2 regions of the Nocardia sp. NPDC004415 genome follow, and region 1 is predicted to be linked to the other one. Evidence: riboswitches for the same ligand, from Rfam matches in the RefSeq annotation. Region 1 holds a riboswitch; the other holds the start of a gene.
The links. Region 1 has a riboswitch for S-adenosylmethionine ahead of ACWEMY_RS11645 (AfsA-related hotdog domain-containing protein). Riboswitches for the same ligand answer to the same signal wherever they lie in the genome.
Positions count from the first base shown of each region.

Region 2: another riboswitch for S-adenosylmethionine. It lies ahead of ACWEMY_RS03215 (bifunctional o-acetylhomoserine/o-acetylserine sulfhydrylase); the one in region 1 lies ahead of ACWEMY_RS11645 (AfsA-related hotdog domain-containing protein).

Region 1 is NZ_JBSGDP010000018.1:60,833-68,520, forward strand. Features, by position in the region: tRNA gene ACWEMY_RS11625 (tRNA-Lys) at 1-3, opposite strand, end outside; gene ACWEMY_RS11630 (hypothetical protein) at 18-1,424, opposite strand; gene ACWEMY_RS11635 (hypothetical protein) at 1,488-2,330, opposite strand; gene ACWEMY_RS11640 (HAD family hydrolase) at 2,324-3,043, opposite strand; gene ACWEMY_RS11645 (AfsA-related hotdog domain-containing protein) at 3,040-3,807, opposite strand; SAM riboswitch class IV at 3,821-3,936, opposite strand; gene ACWEMY_RS11650 (SRPBCC family protein) at 4,081-4,533, shown strand; gene ACWEMY_RS11655 (MarR family winged helix-turn-helix transcriptional regulator) at 4,584-5,033, opposite strand; gene ACWEMY_RS11660 (SMP-30/gluconolactonase/LRE family protein) at 5,148-6,089, shown strand; gene ACWEMY_RS11665 (alpha/beta fold hydrolase) at 6,086-6,862, opposite strand; gene ACWEMY_RS11670 (DUF6585 family protein) at 7,103-7,688, shown strand, end outside.
Region 2 is NZ_JBSGDP010000004.1:76,735-84,422, reverse strand. Features, by position in the region: gene ACWEMY_RS03220 (NADP-dependent isocitrate dehydrogenase) at 1-1,129, opposite strand, end outside; SAM riboswitch class IV at 1,399-1,509, shown strand; gene ACWEMY_RS03215 (bifunctional o-acetylhomoserine/o-acetylserine sulfhydrylase) at 1,590-2,906, shown strand; gene metX (homoserine O-acetyltransferase MetX) at 2,948-4,048, shown strand; gene ACWEMY_RS03205 (TetR/AcrR family transcriptional regulator) at 4,059-4,703, opposite strand; gene ACWEMY_RS03200 (oxygenase MpaB family protein) at 4,847-5,800, shown strand; gene ACWEMY_RS03195 (DUF3017 domain-containing protein) at 5,837-6,163, opposite strand; gene ACWEMY_RS03190 (tRNA (cytidine(34)-2'-O)-methyltransferase) at 6,206-6,670, shown strand; gene ACWEMY_RS03185 (DUF167 domain-containing protein) at 6,728-6,955, opposite strand; gene ACWEMY_RS03180 (DUF4349 domain-containing protein) at 6,915-7,688, opposite strand, start outside.

The DNA of each region.
Region 1 (7,688 bases):
GGCAAGGTGATCGTGCCTCAGTCGGGGTGGGGGTGTCCAGCCGATTCCGGGAGGACGGAGGTGGGGATGCCGGCGGAAAGCTCTTGGGCGTGTGTGGCTTTGATGGATTTTCCACTGAAGGCGCCGGCGCCGCGCAGCATGCCCGCCCAGACGGGGTCGGCTACGGCGACGCCGTGGACGAGCTCCGGGGTGGGGCGGAAGGTGCCGACCGGGCCGGGGGGTTTGGGGCCGGTCCAGCCCGTGCGGTGCGGGTCGATGCCCGCGATCTCGCAGAACTCGACGACCTGGGCCGCCGTGCAGGTCGCCCGGCCGTCGAGCACCTCCCAGGGCAGCGGCAGTGCCGCCCACACCTGGGTGTCGGGGTGCGGCCCGGAACCGGTGGCCAGGTGCCAGGCGGCCAGGTCGCCTGCCATCAGCATCATGGCCTTGCCGGGGCAGGTCACGTCGAGCAGACCGGTCGCGTCGGTGGCGGCCAGGCACGACAACCACGCCGCCCGCGCCGCGTTGTAGGCGCCGCAGAGCAGATTCCACGTCGAGGAATCGTTGCCGCGCCGGACGATCATCCGCTCGCGATCGAATTCGCTTGCCGCCCAGAGGCTCTCCAGCGCGGAAGCGGTCGACCGCATCGTGCGGAACCAGCGGCCGAGCAGCTCGCCGCGCTGCTCCTCGGTGAGGCGGGCGAGCACCTCCGGGGTGGGATAGGCCTGGGCGATCATCCACCAGTCGGTGTCGGCGGACCGGCGACAGCGCGCGAACAGCAGCTCGGCGATCTCGTCGAAAGGGTTGTCGCGGCCCGCCAGCGTGAACTGGCGGCGCAGCTTGCGCTTGGCGGTGAAGTAGGCGATGAAGCACGCGGCGCCGGGATCGGCGCGGAAGCGGTCGAGGGTGAGTTCGGTGGCGAAACCCGTCTTGGCCAGCAGCGTCAGGTGCCGTTTGCGTTGCTCCATGTCCAGGGTGTGCGCCTTGCCCGTCACCCGGCGCAGCGCGCGGAAACGGCGGTTGTACTGGCGCTTGGAGATGTCCATCCCGGCGGCGGCCCGGTCGTGGCGGTTGAGCCGGTCGGCCTGGAAGTCCGGCCGTCGCGGATCGAAACCGATCGCGGCGCCGACCGCCTGCGCGAACGACAGCAGCGACGCGGGCTCGTCGGCATCCACCTCGGCGGTGACATCGAACAGGCGGCTGGTGGCCGCCACCTGGCGTGCGCCACCCACCGGCGACGCGAAATCATCGGACAGAGAGGTCAACCCGTTCCATCGGCCGGCGGCTCGCGCCACCTTGCCCAAGCGGCGGCGCTCGTCCTCCCCCAGCTCGTGCTTCAGCACGTACCAGACGAGCACGGCCACATTCTCCGGCCGAGGCCGGGCGTCCAATGTCGCGTGCAACTGAACCAACGCCTCGCCGGGCTCCAGCACCCCCGTATCCATGCCCCGATCATCACAAGAAGGCCCGGGTGGCGGCAAACGTTTTCGCCGCCACCCGGGATCGGGTCAGGGGTGGGTGGTGAACTCCTCGAAGGTGGGGGTGGGGAGTTTGAGTTGGGCGTGGATGTCGCCGCCGAGGCCGAAGTGGCCGATGGCGCCGCCGTAGTTCTGCTGGTAGCTCTGCCAGAGGACTACGACGCTGATGACGCGGTTGGCGCCGGGGGTCGAAGGGTCGGGGAAGGGGTTGGGGAGGGTGGCCCGGTACGTGGCGGTGCCGTCGGGGGCGGTGATGAAGACATTGGGCACGCCGAGAGGTCCTGGGCGGGTGGGCGATTCGGGGTTCAGGTCGCCGGAGCGCAGGGACATGACCGTGTAGAGGGAGTCGGGGATCAGGCCGGTGAACTCGAAGGCGAAGTGGGCCGAGTGTTCGTCGTCGCTGATCGAGACATCCAGGGTGCCACGGGCTTCCAGCCATTGCCCGAGGGTGACCGGCTCGGTGAGTTTGCGGCCGTCCTCGGGACGGAGGTCGGGGATGGGGACCTCGTGGAAGGGGTAGCTCGGGCGGGTGACCGAGGCTGCTTCCGGGAGCTGGTCGGGCGCGAAGACCATCGGATAGTTGTTGGCGGGCAGGGGAAGTGGGAGCGTGTGCAGGACCAGTGCGCGGTCGTCGTCGGAGAGCTCGTCGGGTAGATCGCGAACCACCGTGTAGGGCAGGTTCTCGCCGAACGGCGGTAGCGGGGTGTCGGCCGCGACCACGGCCCTGCCCCAGCGGCGCGTCACCGTGCCGTCGGGACCTTCCTCGTTGAGGAAGCCGACGACGAGGAAATCGCCTGCGGCGTCCACTATTTCGCTGGGTGGGTAGAGCGGGCCCTGGGTGGTCGGGGTCAGCTCGTAGCGACGTTTCACCATACGGAGGCCACTTTTCGATCGTCGGAGAATTCGTTTCCCTCGGCGTCGCCGAGCCGGTCGCTCAGCAGTCGCCAGGTGCCGGAGCGCGCGGCCGCGACCAGCTCGGGGTCGGCGCCGCGGTAGGCCGGGCGGGCCACCAGCCAGAGGAAGGGCAGGTCGGTGGCGTGGTCGCCGTAGCCCCAGGTGTCGTTCACGCTGATCGCGTGTTCACGCAGGTACTCGACCACCGCCTCGCCCTTGGCCGCGCCGATCATCGGCTTGCGCACCTCGCCGGTGAGCACGCCGTGCTCGTCGAGCAGGGGTTCGGTGGCGATGATGTGATCAGCCCCGACCGCCGCGGCGACCGGCGCGATCGCCGGGGCGAACGAACCCGACAGCAGCACCGTGCGCACGCCCGCCGCCGCGTGGTCACGCAGGGCACGGACCGGCTCGGCGTAGAAGGCGGCTCCCCCGGCGGCGAATTCGTCGAACCAGCGCTGACCGGCCGCGACCAGCGCGGCGTACTCGACGCCGCGGTAGGTGCGGTAGTACTCGCGGTTGATGTCCTCGCGTGGTGCCCCCGCGGCGGCCCGCTGTTTGAGGTCGTCGGTGACGCGGGCGTACTCGGTGCCGTCGTCACCCAGTTCGGCGAGCCAGAAACGCAGGAAGGTGAACATGGACTTGACCGTGATCACGGTCTCGTCCACGTCGAAAAAGGCGGCTCCGCTACTCACGCCGAGACCTCGAGGTAGGCGTCGACTGCCTTGGCGGCCTTGGCGCGCTCGATCTGGGCGATCCGCTCGTTGGGCAGGGCGGTGAACTCGATGCGCGAGCTGGCGACCGGCTTGCCGAACTGGTGCACCTCGGTCTCGATCCGGAACTGCAGCTTGCCGGGGTCGTCGACGGAGACCGGCGTGAGCCGGGCGTGCAGGGTCGCGGGCAGCGGGAACAGGAACGAGGTGAACCGCAGGTCCACGTTGTTCCAGACGATGTAGAAGTGCTCCTGCGGGCGGCGCACGCCGTATTCGAGTTCGAAGGCGGCCAGGAACAGCTGGCGCACCGCCTCGATCACCACGATGCCCTGCACGTGCTCACCGGTCTGGTGGTCCAGGAGCAGTTCGTTGTCGCCGTCCAGGCGCAGATCGGCCTGGAAGACGTTCTCCTCGGTCCTGGTGAGGCCCGCCAGCAGCACATTGGAGTGCTGGTACTTGTGCACGTGGTGCCTGCGCGCGGGCTCGGCGATCTCGCCGACGACCCGCACCCGCAGGTGCGGCGCGTGCACCGCGGCCACGTGCTCGAGATAGTCGAGATCGTGCCGGGTGACGCCCTGCCCCAGGTGAACGGCCAGTTCCTGACTCGCGGGCAATCGCCCTCCGCGCAGCAACGCGACCAGTCCGGACACGGTGTGCACCCGGTCGTCGGCGGAGATGCCGAGGAATCGGTCACCGACCACCACGTACGCGGTGGTCACGGTGGAGTCGAGCTGGACTACAGACATGGATAGACCTCCAGAAGGACGCTTATGGCGAGCAAGACGCCTCACCATCCGGTCGTCACCCGGAGCACCCCGCCGCCGATGGAGGGTTGCCGCCCAGCTAGCCGGGGCTCGATGCTGGAACTCGTGACCGTCGCATCGAAAGGTATTCGGCCGCAATATTTTTGAACAGCGTTCGGAGCAGGGTGCAAATAATCCACCCACGGTACGAGGATCGGCCGGTCGCGGGCGCCTATGCTGAGCGTTACCGAACGTCACACGATCCCGGAGGCAACGTTGCCGAACAATCTCGAAGCCAGCATCGACATCGCCGCATCGCCGGAGAAGGTGTGGGCGGTGCTCGCCGATCTCAAGCGGATGCCCGAGCTGAGCCCGACGACTTTGAAGATGATCGCGCTGGGCGGAGTGCGGGTCGGCGCGCTGACGGTGAACGTCAACAAGGACGGCTGGAAGGTGTGGCCGACCACCTCGCGCATCGTCGCGTTCGAGCCGAACAAGACCCTGGCCTTCCGGATGCTGGAGAACCGCACCGTGTGGCGCTACGAGCTCGAGCCGACCGCGGGCGGCACCCGCGTGGTGGAGACCCGCACCGTCGACCCCAAGGGCATCCCCGCCCCCGTGCGCACGCTGGTCAACGCCGCCGCCGGTGGTGAGGACAAGTTCGAGGCCGACCTGGTCTCGGGCATGCAGGAGACCCTGGCACGGGTGAAGGCCGCCGCCGAACGCTAGGCCACTCGTCGCGAGAGCCCGCCGGATGCTTCCGGCGGGCTCTCGTCGTTTCAGGGCAGGTCGGCGCGGATCTCGTCGAGTGCTTCCGCCGTGCGGACGAGCATGGCGGTGAGCGCGGTCAGCTCCTCGGCGGTGAAGCGTTGCGCGAGGGTGCGCTCGACCGCGATGGCGCGGACGTCGGCGTCGGCTGTGAGTTCCCGGCCTGCCTCGGTGAGCCGGGTTTCCAGGATGTTCTTGTGCCATTCGTGCGGCGTGCGCTCGACCAGGCCGCGGTCCTGAAGGTTGGTCAGGACGGTGTTCATCGTGGGCGGGGTGACGCCGACCAGCCGGGCCAGCGCGGCGGCGGAGATGCCGGGGTGCTCGGCGAGGCTCAGCAGGGCGCTGTACTGCGGGACGGTCAGGCCTGCCGGTTTGAGCGCGGCGGTCTTGGTCGCCATCAGGGCCTGTTCGGCGCGCTTGAGGTACGAACCGAGCCGGTCGGCGGCGGGCATGGACGTCATGGGTGCATGGTATCCGGTCGTCATTCGATAACTATCTTGACGATCATAAAGGTTCTAATCTATGTTTCTGCTCATCATTGAATGTCTGGATTTACCTCACTGAGAGGCTTCATCATGATCAGGACCACCGCCGTTGTCGCCTTGGCCGCCTGCTGCCTGGCCGTCACGGGGTGCGGCGAACCCGCTGCCGCCGTCACGCTCAGCACTGCCTACGAGCTGCCCGGGACCGCCGTGTATCCCGAGGGGATCGGGCTCGACGCACGCACCGGCGATACCTATGTGGGGTCGTTCGCCGACGGGTCGGTCTATCGCGCCGCGGCCGGGGCGACGCGCGCCGAGGTGTTCCTGCCCGCGGGCGCGGACGGGCGCGCGACCGCGAACGGGGTGAAGGTCGACGCCGAGGGGCGGCTGTGGGTGATCGATTCCGGGGTGGGGGTCGCGGTGTACGACACCGGGTCGCGAGCGCTGCTGGCCCGGTTCACCGTGCCCGGTGACGAGCCGCGGTTCGTCAACGATCTGGACTTCGGCGGTGACGGGTCGGCCTATCTCACCGACAGTGTGCGCAATGTGGTCTATCGGGTGTCACCGGAGCAACAGCGTTCGGGCGGTGGCGAATTCGCGGTCGCCGCCGATCTCGGGCCCGCGGGGGCGCGCGAACTCAACGGCATCGTCGTCGACCGGGCGGGGAACTATCTGCTGGTGGTGGCGATGTCGGCGGGCGAGCTGTATCGCGTCGACCTCACCGGTGGCCCGGTTCAGCGGGTGAGCCTGGTCGGTGGCGACGCGCGCCACGGTGACGGACTGGAGTTGCGGGACGACACCCTGTGGGTGGTCCACAACACCGATCACACGATCAGCCGGTGGACCCTTTCCGACAACGGCGCCACGGCCACCCGCGAGAGCGAATTCCGCGACCCCGCCCTGAACATCCCCACCACCATGGTGCATGTGGGCGATCGGGCGCTGATCGTCTCCTCGCAGTTCGACAAGGGTGGCCCGCTGGGTGCGGAGGGAACGCCGGGGCCGTTCGTGGTGTCGGCGGTCGACGGGCTCTAGCCGGAGACGAATTCGCGCAGGACAGAGACGAATTCGTCGGGTTGTTCGACCTGCGGGGAATGACCGGCGTGCTCCACCAGGTGGGTGCGCGCGCCCGCCGCGGCGTAGCGGGCCAGGGTCTGGGTGCTGTCGTAGAGCTGGTCGTGGCGGCCGTGCACGGCCAGGACCGGCTGGGTCAGGGCGGCGGCGCGGGCGTCGAGCGGATCGGCGGCGAAATCCTCGGCGCGGGCGCCGACCGCGTAGGCCAGGGCAGCGGGGACCGCGATGCGGAAGTCGCGCACCGCCGCGTCGGCCAGGCCGGGCGCCGAACCCCAGCGGAAACGCGGAGCGAAGGCGGTGCGGTTGGCCAGCCGGATCACCACGCTCGGTGTCCAGCGCTGGGCCAGGCGGACCGACCACGGCCGGACCACCCAGCGCGCGGCGGCGGGGATGCTCGCGGCCACGTAATCCGGGGCCTGACCGACCACCACCACCTTGGCCACGCGCGGCGAACGGGCGGCCGCGGCCAGCGCCAGTTCGGCGCCGAAGGAGTGGCCCACGATCGTCACCTCGGTCAGGGCGAGATCGTCGAGCAGTTCCAAGACCGGCGCCACCCTGGACTCGGCGGCGAAATCGCCGGAGAGCGCGCCCTGTTCGTGGAGGTCGACGCGGATCACCCGGTATTCGGGGGTCAGCCGTTCGGCCACGGCCGCGAACCAGTCGACCGAGCCGGGGATGCCGTGCAGGCACACGATCGGCGCGGCGGTTGTCGGTCCCTCGTCCAGAAACAGCACCCGACCAGCCTATCCGGACCGCTGTCATACCCCCTCTACAGCGGCGTTCGCCCCGCGTAGCAGTGCATTCCGTGCGGGACCGCGATGCCGGGACGTGCAACGGTGGCGGTTATCGGCCGGGTGGAATACGCTTCGCCGCGGATGAAACGCCTCTTGGAGGGACCAGTGATCACTCCGAACAGGCCGGAGGACATAACCGAAGCCGGGCACCGGGTGCCGTTGACCCAGCTCATACACCTGATGGCCGAGTATCAGCACCTCGGCGCGCACCGTGACACCTTCCTCGCCGCCCCCGCCGACGACACCTTCGTGCGCGGCTGCGGAATCATCGCGGGCACCATCGCCACCATCGGAGTCATCTGTGTGGGGGTCGGCGCCTGGCAGGGCGGGATCGCGCTGTTGGTGATGGCCGCGGTGCCGGTGCTGCTGGCCATGCGGCGCGGAATGATCAACCGGCGCAACCGGGCCGCGCGCATCGACCTGTTCGACTACGGAGTGACGGTGTACCGGTCCGGGCAGCGGGTGGCCGGGTTCCGTTGGGACAGCATCGAAGTCCGCCAGGAGACGATCCCCTTCCACGACACCACTGCCGTCACCTACCTGCTGACACTCACCGGCCCCGGCGCCGAGGCCACCATCGACGAGGAAGGCTTCGCGCGCGCCCGCGAATGGGCCCGCGCCATCCAGTCCTCGGTCACCGCCACCCAGCTCCCCGCCGCGGTCGCCGCCATCGACGACGGCGAGACCGTCACCTTCGGCGACCTCGGCCTGTCCCTGGACGCGCTCACCTTCCACGGCGAAGCCTTCGGCTGGGAGAACATCCAGC
Region 2 (7,688 bases), on a different contig from region 1:
CCAGGTCCTTGGTCATCTGCCCACCCTCGACGGTCTTGATGACCACGTCTTCGAGCGCCTGCGCGAAGCCGATCACCTCGGGGGTGTTGTCCAGCTTGCCGCGGTGTTCGAGGCCGCGGGTCCAGGCGAAGATCGACGCGATCGGGTTGGTCGAGGTCGGCTTGCCCTGCTGGTGCTGACGGTAGTGCCGGGTGACGGTGCCGTGTGCGGCCTCCGCTTCACAGGTCTTGCCGTCCGGGGTGAGCAGCACCGAGGTCATCAGGCCGAGCGAGCCGAAGCCCTGGGCCACGGTGTCGGACTGCACGTCGCCGTCGTAGTTCTTGCAGGCCCAGACGTAGCCGCCCTCCCACTTCATGGAGGAGGCGACCATGTCGTCGATGAGGCGGTGCTCGTAGGTCAGGCCCGCCGCGTCGAACTCGGCCTTGAACTCGGCGTCGAAGACTTCCTGGAAGGTGTCCTTGAACATGCCGTCGTAGGCCTTGAGGATGGTGTTCTTCGTGGAGAGGTACACCGGGTAGTTCTGCTGCAGGCCGTAGTTGAACGAGGCGCGCGCGAAGTCCTCGATGGACTTCTTGAAGTTGTACATGCCCATGACGACGCCGCCGTCCTCCGGCATCTTCACGACCTCGTGCACGATCGGCTCGCTGCCGTCCTCCGGGGTGAAGGTCAGCGTGACGGTGCCCGCCTCGAAGACCTTGAAGTCGGTGGCGCGGTACTGGTCGCCGAAGGCGTGGCGGCCGATGATGATCGGCTTGGTCCAGCCGGGCACCAGGCGGGGCACGTTGGAGATGATGATCGGCGCGCGGAAGATGGTGCCACCCAGGATGTTACGGATGGTGCCGTTGGGCGAGCGCCACATCTTCTTGAGGCCGAACTCCTTCACCCGCGCTTCGTCGGGGGTGATGGTGGCGCACTTGACGCCGACGCCGTGCTTCTTGATGGCGTTCGCGGCGTCGACGGTGACCTGGTCGTCTGTCTTGTCGCGATACTCGATGCCGAGGTCGTAATACTCGAGGTTCACGTCGAGATACGGGTGGATCAGCTTGTCCTTGATGAACTGCCAGATGATCCGGGTCATCTCGTCGCCGTCGAGTTCTACGACGGTACCTTCAACCTTGATCTTGGACATGGATCTTCGTGTCCTCCTAGGATGGTGCCCTCATTGCACGGCCAGGCGAACACGCTTGTGAGCGGACCCCAGCTGTTCCAACAGACAACGTATATGCCCCGCGTTGTCGGCGGGACGTGTGGTGCAAACAAGACAAGCGTACTGCTGCCCGGGACCTCACCGCGATGGGAGGGCCCGCTGTGCGGGACTGTGCCGATCGCGACGTGATCCAGGCTACGTTCAGCCGGGAAGTTTCCGTGTGGGGGCTTGTCCGGTTAACATGACGGCAAGGTCATGAGTACCAGCGTCAAGCCCCGGCTCGCTGGTCGGCAACCCTCCAGTTGCGGTGGGGTGCTCCGGGTGATGACCGGGCTCTCGAAGGTCGAGGGCAAGCGCGCATCCCAGGAGGCCCCCATGTGTTGTTGTCCGTCGATCCGACCCAGTTGACGAATTCCCCGGCGCACAACCCTGGAGCACTTTCATGACCGACTCTGCCCTGCCCGAGAACTGGACCTTCGAGACCAAGCAGATCCACGCGGGCCAGGCCCCCGACGCGAGCACCAACGCGCGGGCCCTGCCGATCTACCAGACCACCTCCTACACCTTCCGCGACACCGATCACGCCGCCGCGCTGTTCGGGCTCGCCGAGCCGGGCAACATCTACACCCGGATCATGAACCCCACCCAGGACGCGGTGGAGCAGCGCATCGCCGCGCTCGAGGGTGGTGTCGCCGCGCTGTTGCTGGCCTCGGGCCAGGCCGCCGAGACCTACGCGATCCTGAACCTGGCGGGCGCCGGTGACCACATCGTGTCCAGCCCGCACCTCTACGGCGGCACCTACAACCTGTTCCACTACTCGCTGCCCAAGCTGGGCATCGAGGTCTCCTTCGTCGAGGACCCCGACGACCTGGCCCAGTGGCAGGCCGCCATCCGGCCCAACACCAAGGCCTTCTACGGCGAGACCATCGCCAACCCGAGCAGCGCGGTGTTCGACATCCCCGGCATCGCCGCCGTCGCGCACGCCGCGGGCCTGCCGCTGATCGTCGACAACACCGTCGCCACCCCGTACCTGATCCAGCCGCTGGCCCACGGCGCCGACATCGTCGTGCACTCGGCCACCAAGTACCTGGGCGGGCACGGCGCGGCCGTCGCGGGCGTGATCGTCGACGGTGGCACCTTCGACTGGACCGTGCGCGACGCCGAGGGCAACGCCCGTTTCCCCGGCTTCACCGAGCCGGACCCGAGCTACCACGGCGCGGTCTTCGCCGACCTGGGCGCGCCCGCCTACGCGCTCAAGGCCCGCGTGCAGCTGCTGCGTGATCTGGGCGCGGCGGTCTCGCCGTTCAACGCCTTCCTCATCGCCCAGGGCATCGAGACGCTGAGCCTGCGGGTGGAACGGCACGTGGCCAACGCCGAGGCCGTGGCGAAGTTCGTCGCCGAGCAGCCGGGCGTGGAGAAGGTGTACTACGCGGGCCTCGAGTCCTCGCCCTGGCACGAGCGGATCACGCAACTGGCCCCCAAGGGCGCCGGCGCGATCGTGGCCTTCGACCTGGCCGGTGGCGTCGACGCGGGCAAGAAGTTCGTGGACGCTCTGAGCCTGCACAGCCATGTCGCTAACATCGGTGATGTGCGTTCTCTCGTGATTCACCCGGCCTCGACCACGCACTCGCAGTTGACGCCGGAGGAGCAGCTGGCCGCAGGCGTGTCTCCGGGGCTGGTGCGGCTCGCGGTGGGTATCGAGGGCATCGACGACATCCTGGCCGATCTGCGGGCCGGTTTCGCGGCGGCGACGACGTGACTGTGAGCACCGAATCGCCGATCGCCCGACCCGGCTCCGGGGTGGCTCTGCCGCCCCCGGACGGGCGACTCGGCGTGGTCGCCATCGGGGACGTGACGCTGGAGAACGGCGCCGTGGTCCCCGATGTGCGGCTCGCGGTGCAACGCTGGGGCGAGCTCTCGCCCACCCTGGACAATGTGGTGCTGGTCGAGCACGCGCTCACCGGCGACTCCGCCGTCATCGCCAGCCCGGACAATCCCGCGCCGGGCTGGTGGGAGGGCATGGTCGGCCCCGGCGCGCCGATCGACACCGACGAATGGTGTGTGATCGCCACCAACGTGCTCGGCGGCTGCAAGGGCAGCACCGGCCCGTCCAGCATCGCCCCCGACGGAAAGCCGTGGGGCGCGCGTTTCCCCGGCCTGACCATCCGTGACCAGGTGACCGCCGAGGCGCAGCTGCTCGACCTGCTCGGCATCGAGCGGCTCGGCGCGGTGGTCGGCGGGTCGATGGGCGGCATGCGGGTGCTGGAGTGGATCATCGGCAGCCCGGAGCGGGTCTCGGCCGCGCTGGTGCTGGCCGTCGGAGCCAGGGCCACCGCCGATCAGATCGGTACCCAGACCACGCAGATGGCCGTCATCCGGTCCGACCCGGACTGGCAGGGCGGTGACTACCACGGCACCGGCCGCGCGCCGATGACCGGCATGGGCCTGGCCCGGCGCATCGCGCACCTGACCTACCGCACTGAGGGCGAGCTCGACCACCGCTTCGCCAATCAGGCCCAGGGTGACGAGGACCCGTGGACCGGCGGGCGCTACGCGGTGCAGAGCTATCTCGAGCACCAGGCCGACAAGCTGTGTCAGCGGTTCGATCCGGCCACCTACGTGCTGCTCAGCGAGGCGATGAACCGCCACGACATCGGGCGCGGACGCGGCGGGGTCGCCGCCGCGCTGGCCTCGACGCCGGTGCCGTGCGTGGTGGGCGGGGTCGACTCGGATCGCCTGTACCCCTTGCACACTCAGGCCGAGCTGGCCGAAGGTCTGCCCGGCTGTGCGGGTCTGGAGATCGTGCACTCCCGGGACGGGCACGACGGCTTCCTCACCGAGGCCGCCGCCGTCGCCAAGCTGCTCACCGAGACGATCCGGATGGCGCGCGAGAACCGCTGAGCCGCAGCCGTTACCGGCCCGGCAGCCCCGGCAGCAGGGCCACCACCGAGCGGACGAAATCCTGGAGTCGTTCGCGCGGGTACTCCTGGGGATCGCTCACGGCCAGGCGGCCGAGCATCTCGGCCACGGTGAGCGTGGCGTTCGCCAGCAGCGCCGCGTCCATGCCCGACCAGCGCGGTGAGAGCGCGATACCGACCTCGACCAGCGCCTGCGCGCGAGCGAGGATGTCGGCGCGCGAGGTACGCAGGGCGGCCCGGTATTCGTCGGGGGCGCTGGCCGGGGTGGCCACGATGAGCCGCCAGCGCGTCGGATTCGCCAGGGCGAGGCCGACGAACGCCTCCACCGTCGCCGAGGCGGCGACGACCGGTTCGGTGCCGTCCAGGTCGGCGGGCAGGGTGTCGGCGATCTGCGCCAGGCCGCGTTCGCGCTCCCGTTCCAGCAGCGCTTCGACCAGTTCGGCCCTGGTCTTGAAGACGGTGTAGAGCACCGGCTTGCCGACCCCGGCTTCCTGGGCGACGGCCTCCATGCTCAGTTCGTGCAGTTCGGCACGGCCCAGGACCGCGAACGCGGCGTCGAGCAGCTGGGCCCGGCGTTCGTGCGGCGGCAGTCGCGGGGCGTAGCGGCGCCGAGGCCGCTGTTCCTGCGTGGCGGTCACGGGACCTCCCTTCACCCTCCGAACGTTACCGGTCACCCATCCGGACAAATCCTACACAACCGTTGTATTCGATCCGCACAATTGCTACGGTTGCGTTGTATTCACCTGTGAGGTTCGCCTCGGCACTGCAAAGGAGCACGTGCATGGCCTTCGATCCGACTTCCCTGCGCCGCGACGACTACGGCTTCTTCGGCCCGGACTCCCCCACCTGGAAGGTGTGGGCGGCGCCGACCGCGCTGATCGGATTCCAGCGCGCGGTCACCCTCGAGCACTTCGACCCGTTCCTCACCGCCGCGGTGGCCGACTCGCACGGGATCTACGACAATCCCGCGACCCGTCTCGACCACACCCTGTCCTACTTCCTGCTGGTCGCCCTCGGTGACGGCCGCACCGCCATCCAGGCCGCTGAGCACCTGATGAAGGTGCACGCGCCGATGACGGGCATCGAACCCATCAGCGGCAAGCGCTACAGCGCCAACAATCCCGAGTCGCAGCTGTGGATCCACGTCACCGGCTGGCATTCGGTGCTCAAGGCCTACGAGATGTTCGGCCCCGGCCCGCTGAGCCCGGCCGAGGAGGACCGGTACTGGGCCGACTGCGTGATCGCCGCCGAGTTGCAGACCTGCAAGCCCGCCGATGTGCCGCGCGATCGCGAGGAAGTACGCGCCTATTTCGCGCGGATGCGGCCGCAGCTGTGCGTCAGCGAGCGGGCCGTGCGGGCGATGCACTACCTGCTGTGGCCGTCGGTGGACAAGGGCATGACGTTCGCGGCGGGCGGGCGGGTGCTGTCGCTGGCGACGATCGCGACGCTGCCCACCTGGATGCGCGAGCTCGGCCGGTTCGACCTGCCGCGCGTCGTCGACGCCTCGGCGCGGCTGCCGTGGAAGGCGCTGGTGTGGGCCACGGCGCTGCGCGGCAACCGGGGGCTGATCCTGGCCAGTCCGTACGTCGCGAAGCTGACCGGGCAGATCCTGGCCGCCCACGCCACCGCCGCGCCGCCGCGGGACCGGGCCACGATCACTCCCGCCGAGGCCCGCGAACGCTACGGCAGCAAGGGCACGCGCAGTCTGTGGGAGGGGTCCATCGCCTCCGCCTGATCGCGACGACCGCGTCCCCCGGGCGCGGTCGTTTCGTCAGCTGACGCCGAGGGTGTTGATGGTGGCCGCCAGGAAGACGATGGAACTGCCCAGCGCGGTCAGCGCGGCCACGTCGAAGGGCTTGCTGCGCACCGCGAGCAGCCCCACCTGCACCGTCGGCAGGCACAGCCGGAAGGCCGCCGCCACCAGCGCGGCACTACCGAAGATGAGCGCCCCACGACGCCAGCGATCCCACGCGACGAACCCCACGGCGACGATGATCAGCGCGGTCACCACGGTCATCGGCAGATGACTGCGCAGATACTGCTGCCAGGCACTCAACCGCACCACGCGATGCTTGCCGGTCGTCTCCGCCTTGTTCACGCCCCGATTGTTCCAGACGCACCGGCCACGTACCCTGCTGCGGTGTTCAATGTGATGTTCCACCAGCCCGTGATTCCGCCGAACACCGGTAACGCGATCCGGCTGGTGGCGGGCACCGGCTGCACGCTGCACCTGATCGAGCCGCTTGGCTTCGATCTGTCGGAGTCCAAGCTGCGCCGGGCCGGGCTGGACTACCACGACCTGGCCTCGGTCACCGTGCACCCGGATCTCGAGACGGCGTGGGCGGCCATCGGCCCGCAGCGCGTCTTCGCCTTCACCACGCAGGCGAGCACGCGCTACACCGACATCACCTACCGCGCCGGCGACATCCTGCTCTTCGGCACCGAACCCACCGGCCTGCCCGCCGAGGTCCTCGCCGACCCGCACATCACCGATCAGGTACGGGTACCCATGCTGCCCGGACGCCGGTCGATGAACCTGTCGAACACCGCGGCGGTCGCGGTCTACGAGGCCTGGCGCCAACAGGGCTTCCCCGACGCGGTCTGACCCCGATTCCGGACCTACTTCCCTCGGGTGGAGCTGATCACGCCGGATGACGCCTGATCAGCCGTCGACCTCGAAGCGTTTGAAGCGGGAGGTGGCGCCCGCGGTGAGGCGGACCGCTGACTTGGGGACGCCGAAGTGGGTGGCGAGGAGGTCGATGGCGGCCTTGTTGGCCTTGCCCTCTACGGCGGGGCCGCGGACGTAGAGGGTGAGGGTGCCGTCGTCGGCGGTTTCGACGAGGGGGCCTTTACGGCTGTTGGGTTTGATCGTCGCCCGGACCGTCGGCACCGCTCGCTCCCTTCGGGTCGGTCGAATGCTGTTCGGGGGCGGGGTGGTTCGGTTCCGGCTCGGGTGTCGTGCTCGCGGCGGGCGCGGTCCTGCGACGCAGCAACCAGCGCAGGGCCGCCCAGAGGATCGCGCCGATGACCGCGAGGAAGCCGAGCCAGGGCAGGGCCTTGCCGAGGAAGACGATCGCGTCGTGCAGCCAGTCGAGCAGCGAGTGCCAGCCCGCGACGACACCGTCCCAGAAGTTGTCGGCCTCGCCGGGGGTGCGCTCGTCGTCGGCGGTGAGGGTGATGGTCAGGGTGGACAGGGCCACCTGGTCGTCGAGCGAGCGTTTCTGCGCGGTGAGACTGTCGAGTTCGCCCTGCCTGCTCGACAGGGCCTCCTCGGCGGCGATCAGGTCGGCGGTGTTGGTGGCGCCCGCCATGAGCGCGCGCAGGCGGTCGACGGAGGCTTGCAGGGCGCGGATGCGGGCGTCGAGGTCCTGCCACTGCATGGTGACGTCGTCGCGGTTGGTGGTGACCCGGGTGACGGTGCCGATGCCGTCGAGCCCGCTGATGAAGGCATCGGTCCTGTCGGCGGGCACCCGCACGCTGAGCACCGCGCGCGCGTTGCGCTTGTCGGTGCCGGGCTGTTCGGTGCGGCTGTCGATGCGCCCGTCCACGGCCCGCACCTGCTCGGTGACCGTCGCCGCGCCCGCGATCGGATCACCGGTCGAGATATCGACCGAGCCGGTGAT